Regions from separate parts of the Mesorhizobium sp. USDA 4413 genome, predicted to be linked through region 2. Evidence: riboswitches for the same ligand, from Rfam matches in the RefSeq annotation. Region 2 holds a riboswitch; each other region holds the start of a gene.
What was found. Region 2 has a riboswitch for cobalamin ahead of ACVMIM_RS25525 (DUF1636 family protein). Riboswitches for the same ligand answer to the same signal wherever they lie in the genome.
Positions count from the first base shown of each region.

Region 1: another riboswitch for cobalamin. It lies ahead of ACVMIM_RS16810 (CbtB domain-containing protein); the one in region 2 lies ahead of ACVMIM_RS25525 (DUF1636 family protein).
Region 3: another riboswitch for cobalamin. It lies ahead of metE (5-methyltetrahydropteroyltriglutamate--homocysteine S-methyltransferase); the one in region 2 lies ahead of ACVMIM_RS25525 (DUF1636 family protein).
Region 4: another riboswitch for cobalamin. It lies ahead of bluB (5,6-dimethylbenzimidazole synthase); the one in region 2 lies ahead of ACVMIM_RS25525 (DUF1636 family protein).

Region 1 is NZ_JBVPRP010000001.1:3,490,319-3,492,510, reverse strand. Features, by position in the region: gene ACVMIM_RS16820 (PilZ domain-containing protein) at 1-45, opposite strand, end outside; gene ACVMIM_RS16815 (histidine phosphatase family protein) at 192-767, opposite strand; adenosylcobalamin (AdoCbl) riboswitch at 853-996, shown strand; gene ACVMIM_RS16810 (CbtB domain-containing protein) at 997-1,206, shown strand; gene ACVMIM_RS16805 (CbtA family protein) at 1,254-1,994, shown strand; gene ACVMIM_RS16800 (hypothetical protein) at 2,001-2,192, shown strand, end outside.
Region 2 is NZ_JBVPRP010000001.1:5,205,025-5,207,216, forward strand. Features, by position in the region: gene ACVMIM_RS25520 (winged helix-turn-helix domain-containing protein) at 1-687, shown strand, start outside; cobalamin riboswitch at 717-919, shown strand; gene ACVMIM_RS25525 (DUF1636 family protein) at 960-1,385, shown strand; gene cobW (cobalamin biosynthesis protein CobW) at 1,387-2,192, shown strand, end outside.
Region 3 is NZ_JBVPRP010000001.1:2,582,419-2,584,610, reverse strand. Features, by position in the region: gene ACVMIM_RS12415 (adenosine kinase) at 1-586, shown strand, start outside; cobalamin riboswitch at 916-1,116, shown strand; partial or broken gene metE (5-methyltetrahydropteroyltriglutamate--homocysteine S-methyltransferase) at 1,212-2,192, shown strand, end outside.
Region 4 is NZ_JBVPRP010000001.1:2,992,808-2,994,999, forward strand. Features, by position in the region: gene ACVMIM_RS14340 (hypothetical protein) at 1-478, shown strand, start outside; gene bluB (5,6-dimethylbenzimidazole synthase) at 491-1,222, opposite strand; cobalamin riboswitch at 1,265-1,443, opposite strand; gene ACVMIM_RS14350 (histone deacetylase family protein) at 1,561-2,192, shown strand, end outside.

The DNA.
Region 1 (2,192 bases), 1.7 Mb from region 2:
TTCGCGCACATGAAGACGGCGCTCGATCTCGGGATAATCGGCCATAGGCGACGGACTCCTCGGGCAAGGCTCTCCTCGCCGCGAGACAGCACCATAGCAGCGAGGCGTTTCCGTTCCGTTAGCGATCGCTGAAATGGCGAAGTTCGTCTTCGCCGGCGGCCGCTCGTCGCCAGGTAACCGCTTTCCCGGCGCTATTTCGCGCCGACGACCATGCCGCTCGTATGCAGCACCCAGCGGCGGCCGTCGCTGCGGAATTCGGTGAGCGACAGCGGCTCGATGTCGATTTTCCAGACCGCGGAGAGCGGCGCGCCCAGCACATGCACCATGGCGGCGCGGATCGGCACGGCATGGGTTAGCGCAACGGTGTGGCCGCTTGCGCCGGCCAGGCGCTCGATCAGCGCCTCGACACGGAGGGCGACCGCGGCAAGCGACTCGCCGCCGTGGGGTGCTGCGTCCGGATCGGAAAGCCAAGCCGCCATGCCTTCTGGATCTTCCGCCCGCACCTCCTCGAAACCTTTGCCGGCCCAGCGCCCGAAATCCTGCTCGGCAAGCAGCGGCTCGACGGTTGCCTCGAGGCCGAGCGCGTCGGACGTCTGGCGCGCTGCAAGCGCCGGGCTTGTCCAGATGCGATCGGCGCGGCGCAGCGAAGCGGCCAGCGAGCCGGCGCGATCGAGGGCTCTCGGCTCCAGCGCTTCGTCGTTCGGAAACCGGCCCTTGCGCGTGGCCTGCGTCGCGCCGCTTGCGATCATCGTCAGGCGGGCGAGCATCCCAAAACTCCGTGGCCCAGTGAAATTTCGGCCGCGCGAAGCCGCCTTGGCCATTACATGTCGTTGACAGGCGAACGAAGTGCTGACAAGTGTTTTAGCGCTATACGGGATTGGAAGCCGGTGCGAATCCGGCACGGTCGCGCCACTGTGATCGGCACCAGCCGAAAGTCAGGCCTTATTCCGCAGCATTGTTCGATCAACGGGACGCAGTATCCCACGGGAGGTCAATATGTCCGACACCACCTTCGCCCCCAGCTACGGTCCGGTTGCGATTCCGGTTCGCGAGCTTTTGCCCTGGGCCATCTTCGCGGGCCTGATGCTGATGATGGCGATCTATTTCGTCGGTGCGGAAGAAGGCGCCACCTCGCTGATCCGCGGCACGGCGGTGCACGAATTCGTGCATGACGGCCGTCACCTGCTGGGCTTCCCCTGCCACTGAAGCGGTTCAGCATCGCTGAACCCGCTTTCGACAAAGGGTTCTTGGACATGGTTGGAAAACTTTTGCTGCGCGGCATGCTTGTCGGGCTGGTTGCGGGGATTCTGGCATTCGCCTTCGCCCGCGTCTATGGCGAGCCGCAGGTCGACAAGGCGATCGCCTTCGAGGAACAGCAGGCCCAGGCCGCCGGCGAGGCGCCGGAACCCGAGATGGTCAGCCGCGCCACGCAAGCCGGCATTGGCCTGGCGACAGGCGTGCTGGTCTATGGCGCCGCCCTCGGCGGACTGTTCTCGCTGGTCTTCGCCTATGCTTATGGCCGCCTGGGCTCGCTCAGTCCGCGCGGCACTTCGGCGCTCATCGCGCTGCTCGGCTTCCTTGCCGTGATCGTGGTTCCCAGCCTGAAATACCCCGCGAACCCGCCGGCGGTCGGCAATGCCGAGACCATCGGCTACCGCACCGAGCTGTTCTTCATCATGATCGTGGTCTCGATCGCGGCGATGGTGGCGGCGGTCGGGCTGGCGCAGCGGCTATGGAACCGGCTCGGCGCCTGGAACGCCTCGATCGTCGCGGGCCTCGCTTTCCTCGTCGTCTTCGCGCTGGTGAAGGCGGCCCTGCCCGACATTAATGAAGTGCCGGAGAACTTCTCGGCGACGGTGCTCTGGCAGTTCCGCATCGCCTCGCTCGGCATCCAACTGGTGCTGTGGACCGTCGTCGGGCTCGGCTTCGGCGCTGTTGCCGAGCGGGTGGTCGCAGTGCGCGACCAGCGCAGCAGAACACGCCGCTACGCCTGAAATCCGATGCGTTGGCTGCCATGGTCTCATGCCCTGGCGGCCAATTTCTTTTTGGCGACCACCCTGCTGGTCATTCTGGCCACATCCGCGCAAGCGCATAACGGGTCCTCGGCCCCGCCTCCCCCCGGCATCCAGATCCCCAGCCTGACCCACGGCCAGATGGCGGTGATCGCGCGCTATCGCGGCGATATCCTGGAC
Region 2 (2,192 bases):
TGGGCCGGACGCATCACCACCGCCTACCGGCGCGGCTTCGAACGCTATTACGACCTGCCCGAGCGCGTTTTGCCGCAGGCGGTGCTCGACCTCCCCGTACCGTCGGTCGAGGACGCGCATCGCGAATTGCTGCGCATCTCGGCACGTGCCCACGGCGTCGCCACCTATAGCGACCTGCGCGACTATTTCCGTCTCGCGCCGGGAGACACGAAAGACCGCATCGAGGAACTGGTCGAAACCGGCGAATTGCTGCCGGTGAAGGTCGAGAGCTGGGACAAGCCTGCCTATCTCCACAAGGACGCCCGTGTTCCGCGCCGGATAGAGGCGCGGGCCCTACTCGCCCCCTTCGATCCCGTGGTTTTCGAACGCACGCGCACCGAAAAGCTGTTCGGCTTCCGCTACCGCATCGAGATCTACACGCCGGCCGAAAAGCGCCAATACGGCTATTACGTGCTGCCCTTCCTGCTTGGCGACCGGATTGTCGCCCGTGTCGATCTGAGGGCTGATCGGCCGGCGAGCGTCCTGCGCGTCCATGCCGCCTATGCCGAAGCAGGCGCGCCGCCCGAAACCGCCGCCCAGCTTTTCGATGAACTGAAGCAGATGCAGGCCTGGCTCGGCCTCGAGGCGATCGAAGTGACGCCGGCCGGCGACCTCGGACCGGCGCTGACCGACATCAAGGTGTCGTAGCCGCGCGTTGACAGGCGCCTAGCCGTAAGCCTAAATCCGCCGCAGACGGTCTTCTCCCGGCAAAGGGAGGAGCCAAGAGGGAATGCGGTGCGGGTCAAAACCCAAATCCGCGGCTGTCCCCGCAACTGTAAGCGACGAGCCTTGGCCGAAAACCACTGGGACGTTCCCGGGAAGGCGGCATCTGAGGCAACGACCCGCGAGCCAGGAGACCTGCCGTCTGAGACTTTAAGTATCCGAATGCCCGGCGGGTTTTCCGGGCAAGGAGCCTGGTTTTGGATCGCAACGGCAGTTTCCCGGCAAACAGTTCGGACATTTCGTTCGAGCCCGACGCGCTGGCCGGCGTGACCGTCATCGTCTGCTCCTCTTGCCGTGACGAGACCGGCTCGGACGCGCATCCGCGCGCCGGCGCGCTGCTGGCCGAGGGCACGCGCCGGGCGGCTTCCGGCGAAAAGATCAACATCCGCACCGTCGAATGCCTTGGCAACTGCAAGCGCCGGCTAAGCGCAGCGCTGCTGCGCGACGGCTGCTGGAGTTACGTCTTCGGCGATCTGGAGACGACCAGCGGCGCCGATCTCGTCGCCGGCGCAAAGCTCTTCGCTACCTCGACCGACGGCCTGATCCCTTGGCGCGGCCGACCCGATTCCCTCAAGCGCGGCCTGGTTGCCCGCATCCCTCCCCTCGACATGCTGAAGGACTGACATGAACGCTTCCGTTTCCCGTGTTCCCTGCACCGTCGTCACCGGCTTTCTCGGCGCCGGCAAGACGACGCTGATCCGCAACTTGCTCGAAAACGCCAGGGGCAAGCGGCTGGCGATCATCGTCAACGAGTTCGGCGATGTCGGCATCGACGGCGAGATCCTTAAAGGTTGCGGCGTCGATGCCTGTCCGGAGGAAAACATCGTCGAGCTCGCTAATGGCTGCATCTGCTGCACCGTCGCCGACGATTTCGTCCCTGCCCTTGACCAAATCCTGTCGCGCACGCCGAAGGTCGACCACATCCTGATCGAGACCTCCGGCCTCGCTCTGCCGAAGCCGCTGGTGCAGGCCTTCCAGTGGCCGACGGTAAAGAGCCGCGTCACCGTCGACGGCGTCGTAGCCGTGGTCGACGGCCCGGCATTGGCCGACGGCCGCGTCGCCTCCGACATGGACGCGCTGCAGGCGCAGCGCGCAGCCGACGATTCCCTCGACCATGACGACCCGGTCGAAGAAGTGTTCGAGGACCAGATCGCCTGCGCCGACCTGATCATCTTATCGAAGAGCGATTTGATGGATGCGGCAGGCTCCGAGCGCGCCAATGCCGTCATCGGCGAGCATGTGGCGCGCGCCGTCAAGGTGGTGCCGACCGCCCAGGGCAAGGTCGACCCCTCCGTGCTGCTCGGTCTTGGCCTTGCGGTGGAGGACGACATCGAAAACCGCAAGACCCATCACGACGACGAGCTCGACCATGAGCACGACGATTTCGATTCCTTCGTTATCGACATCCCGTCGGTCGCCAATCCCGATGA
Region 3 (2,192 bases), 2.6 Mb from region 2:
ACTTGGCCCCGAGGATGTCGAGGCCGACAAGGCCGCCGGCGCCAAGGTGACCTATTTCGAGGGCTATCTGTGGGATCCGCCGCGCGCCAAGGAAGCGATCCGGCAGACCGCCAGGCTGGCGCATGCGGCAGGCCGCGAGGTTTCGATGACGCTGTCGGATTCCTTCTGCGTCGACCGCTACCGCGACGAGTTCCTCGAGCTGATGCGGTCGGGCACCGTCGACATCGTCTTTGCCAACAGTCACGAGATCAAATCGCTCTACCAGACCGCTTCTTTCGAGGAGGCGCTCGCCGCCATCCGCAAGGATTGCAAAATAGCCGCCGTCACACGTTCCGAAAAAGGCTCGGTGATCGTGCGCGGCGACGAAACCGTCACCATCGAGGCGACGAGGATCAAGGAACTGGTCGACACGACCGGCGCCGGTGACCTTTATGCCGCCGGCTTCCTCTACGGCTACACGAGCGGGCGCAGCCTCAAGGATTGCGGCGATCTCGGTTCGCTGGCCGCCGGGCTGGTGATCCAGCAGATCGGCCCTCGTCCGCGCCAGAACCTGCGCCGTGAGGCCGAGCAGGCCGGGCTGCTTTAGGGGCCTCGCGGTTCTGCTGGCGCGCCACCCCGCCCTCGCGCCCCAATCGGTCCGACAAGGCCCGGGCTCACAGCCCTTGCGCAGCCGCGTTGAACCGCCGTTTGGCCCAGTTCTGCACAGCGCGCCATTTGTCGATTTGGCCGGTCACCCGCAGCAGCCAAGGTCTGGCTTCACGTAGCCAATCTCACTTACCGCGTGCCGAATTAAACGTATTCACGATCGAAAAGTTCGTCCTCTGCGGACTTGGAAATCACGCCGACAGTACAAGCGCGTTCACATAATGACATAAAGATTTCTTTATTCGAGGTTGACAAAAGAGCTGACTGCTGTGATTGTGTCCAAGCCATGGTTCTCCGTACGGCGCTGCTGCAGCGGAGCTAAGAGGGAAGCCGGTGCGATGCCGGCGCTGCCCCCGCAACTGTTAGAGGCGAGCCGACCCCCACTCATGTCACTGAGGCGAACAGCCTCGGGAAGACGGGTAGAGGCTATGACCCCCGAGCCAGGAGACCTGCCACGGCAACTTTTGTCCACGGGCGGGGTGTCTCGGTGGCCGCTGCAGCCCGGCGTTCGTACCGGCCTACTGGCGCCTTCGTTGTCCCCCACGCCCCAACCATCGGGGTATCGCATGACTCTCTCTCAGCAAATTCCTGTAGCAACGCTTGGTTTGCCGCGTATCGGTCGCAGGCGAGAATTGAAATTCTCGCTAGAAAGCTATTGGTCAGGAAAATCTTGCGCTGCCGACCTTCTCGCGACGGCAAAGGCGCTCCGTGCCGCGAGCTGGGAGGAGCAGCGCGATCGCGGTGTGTCGAAAATCCCATCGAACGATTTTTCGCTCTACGACCATGTACTCGACACCGCCGCCATGGTCGGCGCCGTGCCGTCCCGCTACGAATGGAATGGCGGCGAGGTCCCGCTCGATACCTATTTCGCCATGGCACGCGGCAACCAAGGTCAGACGGGGAATTGCGACTCTGGCCGGGAGCGTGCGGCTTGCCCTACCCTAACTGCGATGGAAATGACCAAATGGTTCGACACCAACTATCATTACATTGTGCCAGAACTTGACGACGATCAGGCATTCACACTCTCGTCGACCAAACCGGTTGATTACTTCATCGAGGCTAAAGCCCTGGGCATTCATACACGCCCGGTCATCCTTGGACCGGTCACTTTTCTCAAGCTGGCGAAGTCGCCCTCCGAAGGTTTCAATCCCCTGGCGCTCCTGCCGCGGCTTCTTCCCGTCTACGAGCAACTCCTGCGGAGGCTGAAATTCTCGGGAGCCGATTGGGTGCAGATCGATGAACCAGCGCTTGTGCTCGACCTAAACCCGAACGAACGAGCTGCACTTGAATTTGCCTATGGGCAGCTGTCGAAGGCCGCGCCCGAGCTGAAGATCATGCTGGGTACCTATTTCGGGCCGTTGGGAGACAATCTCGAGACGGCGATATCGCTGCCTGTGGCGGGCCTGCATCTTGATCTCTCGCGTGCTCCCGAACAGTTGGAGACGGCTGGTCGGCTCGCGCCTAAGGACCTGGTGCTTTCGCTTGGCTTGGTCAACGGCCGCAACGTCTGGCGCGCGAACCTCACTGCCATTCTCGACGGCATC
Region 4 (2,192 bases), 2.2 Mb from region 2:
CGTCATCCGCATCTCGCTGACCTATGTCGACGAGATCATTCTCGGCTACAACATCCGCATCAATTCGAACTCGCCTTTCGAGACGGCGCGGCAAGGCGTCGTGCTCTATGCGCAGAACGGCAAGCACATGGTCAAGAATGCCGTCTGGCTGGCGGTGATCATGTGGGGCGTGTCCTTCGTCATCTTCCTGTTGATGTTGGCGCCCGCCGCCGCGATCCTCTGGGTCATGCCCGGACAATTGGCCGGCTGGGCCTTCGTGCTTGCCATCGTCTTTGCCTGGGCCTTCAAGGCCGCCTTCATCGAGCCTTTTGCAATCGCGTCCTTGATGCAGGTCTATTTTGAGGCGATCGAGGGGCAGGCGCCGAATCCAGAATGGGACCGCCGGCTCGCCGAGGCCTCGTCCAAATTCAGGGAACTGCGCGACAAGGCGCTGGGCTCCTTCGGCGGCTCGCGCTGGGATACGCCCCGGGCCGCTTGATCGGCGGCCTGATCAGAGCTTCGGCGCGCCGCCAAGCCTTGCGATCGCCGATTTCAGCGGCGCCTCGCCTGCGCCGCTGAAAGTCTCGCTCATGACCAGTTCGGGCAGCGGCAGGCGCTTGCCCCAACCATGCGCCTCGAGGTCCGGCTTCGGCGCGAATTGCGAGACGCGGCCGACGCACAGATAGGCGATCGGCGTGACATGCTCGGGGATCGACAACAGCCGCTTCAGCGCCTCCGTCTCGATGATGCTCACCCAGCCGACGCCGACATCCTCGGCGCGTGCCGCCAGCCAGAAATTCTGCACCGCGCATACGGTGCTATAGAGATCCATCTCCGGATTGTGCCAGCGCCCGAGCGGCGAGTCCTTCGAGCGCTGCCGGTCGCAGGTGATGCAGAGGTTAAGCGCGCTTTCGCAGATGCCTTCAAGCTTCAGCTTGCGGTACAGCGCCTGCCGCTCCGCCTCGATCGCCGGCAGTTCCTGCTCGCGCGCGGCGAGGAACAGGTCGCACACCTGCCGCCGCCTTGCCATGTCGCGGATGACGATGAAATTCCACGGCTGCATATAGCCGACCGATGGCGCATGGTGCGCGGCGGTGAGCAGGCGCGCCAGCACATGGTCGTCGAGATCGTCGGGGACAAAATGGCTGCGCACGTCACGCCTGGTGAATATCGCCCGGTAGACCGCGTCGCGCGCCAATTGGTCAAAGTCGTCGCCGCTCGCGGCGATCGCTGCTGCCGTCATCGCTTTTCCCCTTGCGACAAGCAGTCACCCGCCTGACCAAGCGGGCGACCATGTCTGCCGGGCCGGTCTTCTGGCTCGGGATCGTCCCGCTCCGGCGCCTTCCCGTCTGAGACAGTGGCGTTTGCCGGCGCGGTCCCCCTCACAGCGTTGGGCACGCCACGGAGTTCAACCGTGTTCCCGATTCTCCCGCGTCGCGGGCACCAGGCAGCGGGATGACCTTACCGCGAAGCCTGGGCTGCGCCAATGGCGCCAGCGACACACGGGCTGACGCAATTTTCCCCAGCCATTCGGCTTTTCAAACATGGTCATCCACGCCGCGGGTGCCTAGATTAGGCGCCATGGCCACCCGTCTCTACACGCACCCGATCTTCCTCGAACACCTCACGCCGCCCGGCCACCCCGAGCGGCCCGACCGCCTGCGCGCCATCGAGCGCGTGCTCGACGACGAGGCGTTTTCGGCGCTCGAGCGCGTCAAGGCGCCCGAGGGCGACGAGGCGACGATCCTTTACGCGCACCCCGAGAACTTCGTCGAGCGTGTGCGCGCGGCGATTCCTGAGAGCGGCATCGTCTCGATCGATGCCGATACCAGCGCCAGCCCCAAAAGCTGGCAGGCCGTGGTGACGGCGATCGGCGCGGCCAACGCTGCCGTCGACGATGTCTTCGAGGGCCGTGCCGCCAATGTCTTCGTCGCCGCCCGCCCGCCGGGCCATCATGCTGAAAAGACCACGCCGATGGGTTTCTGTCTGTTCAACACGGCGGCCATCGCCGCCCGTTACGCGCAGAAGAAGCACCACGCCGAGCGCGTCGCCATCGTCGACTGGGACGTCCATCACGGCAACGGCACGCAGGACATCTTCTGGGACGATCCGTCGGTGCTCTATTGCTCGACGCACCAGATGCCGCTTTACCCGGGCACTGGCGCGAAGAGCGAGACCGGCGCCGGCAACATCGTCAACGCGCCGCTCGCGCC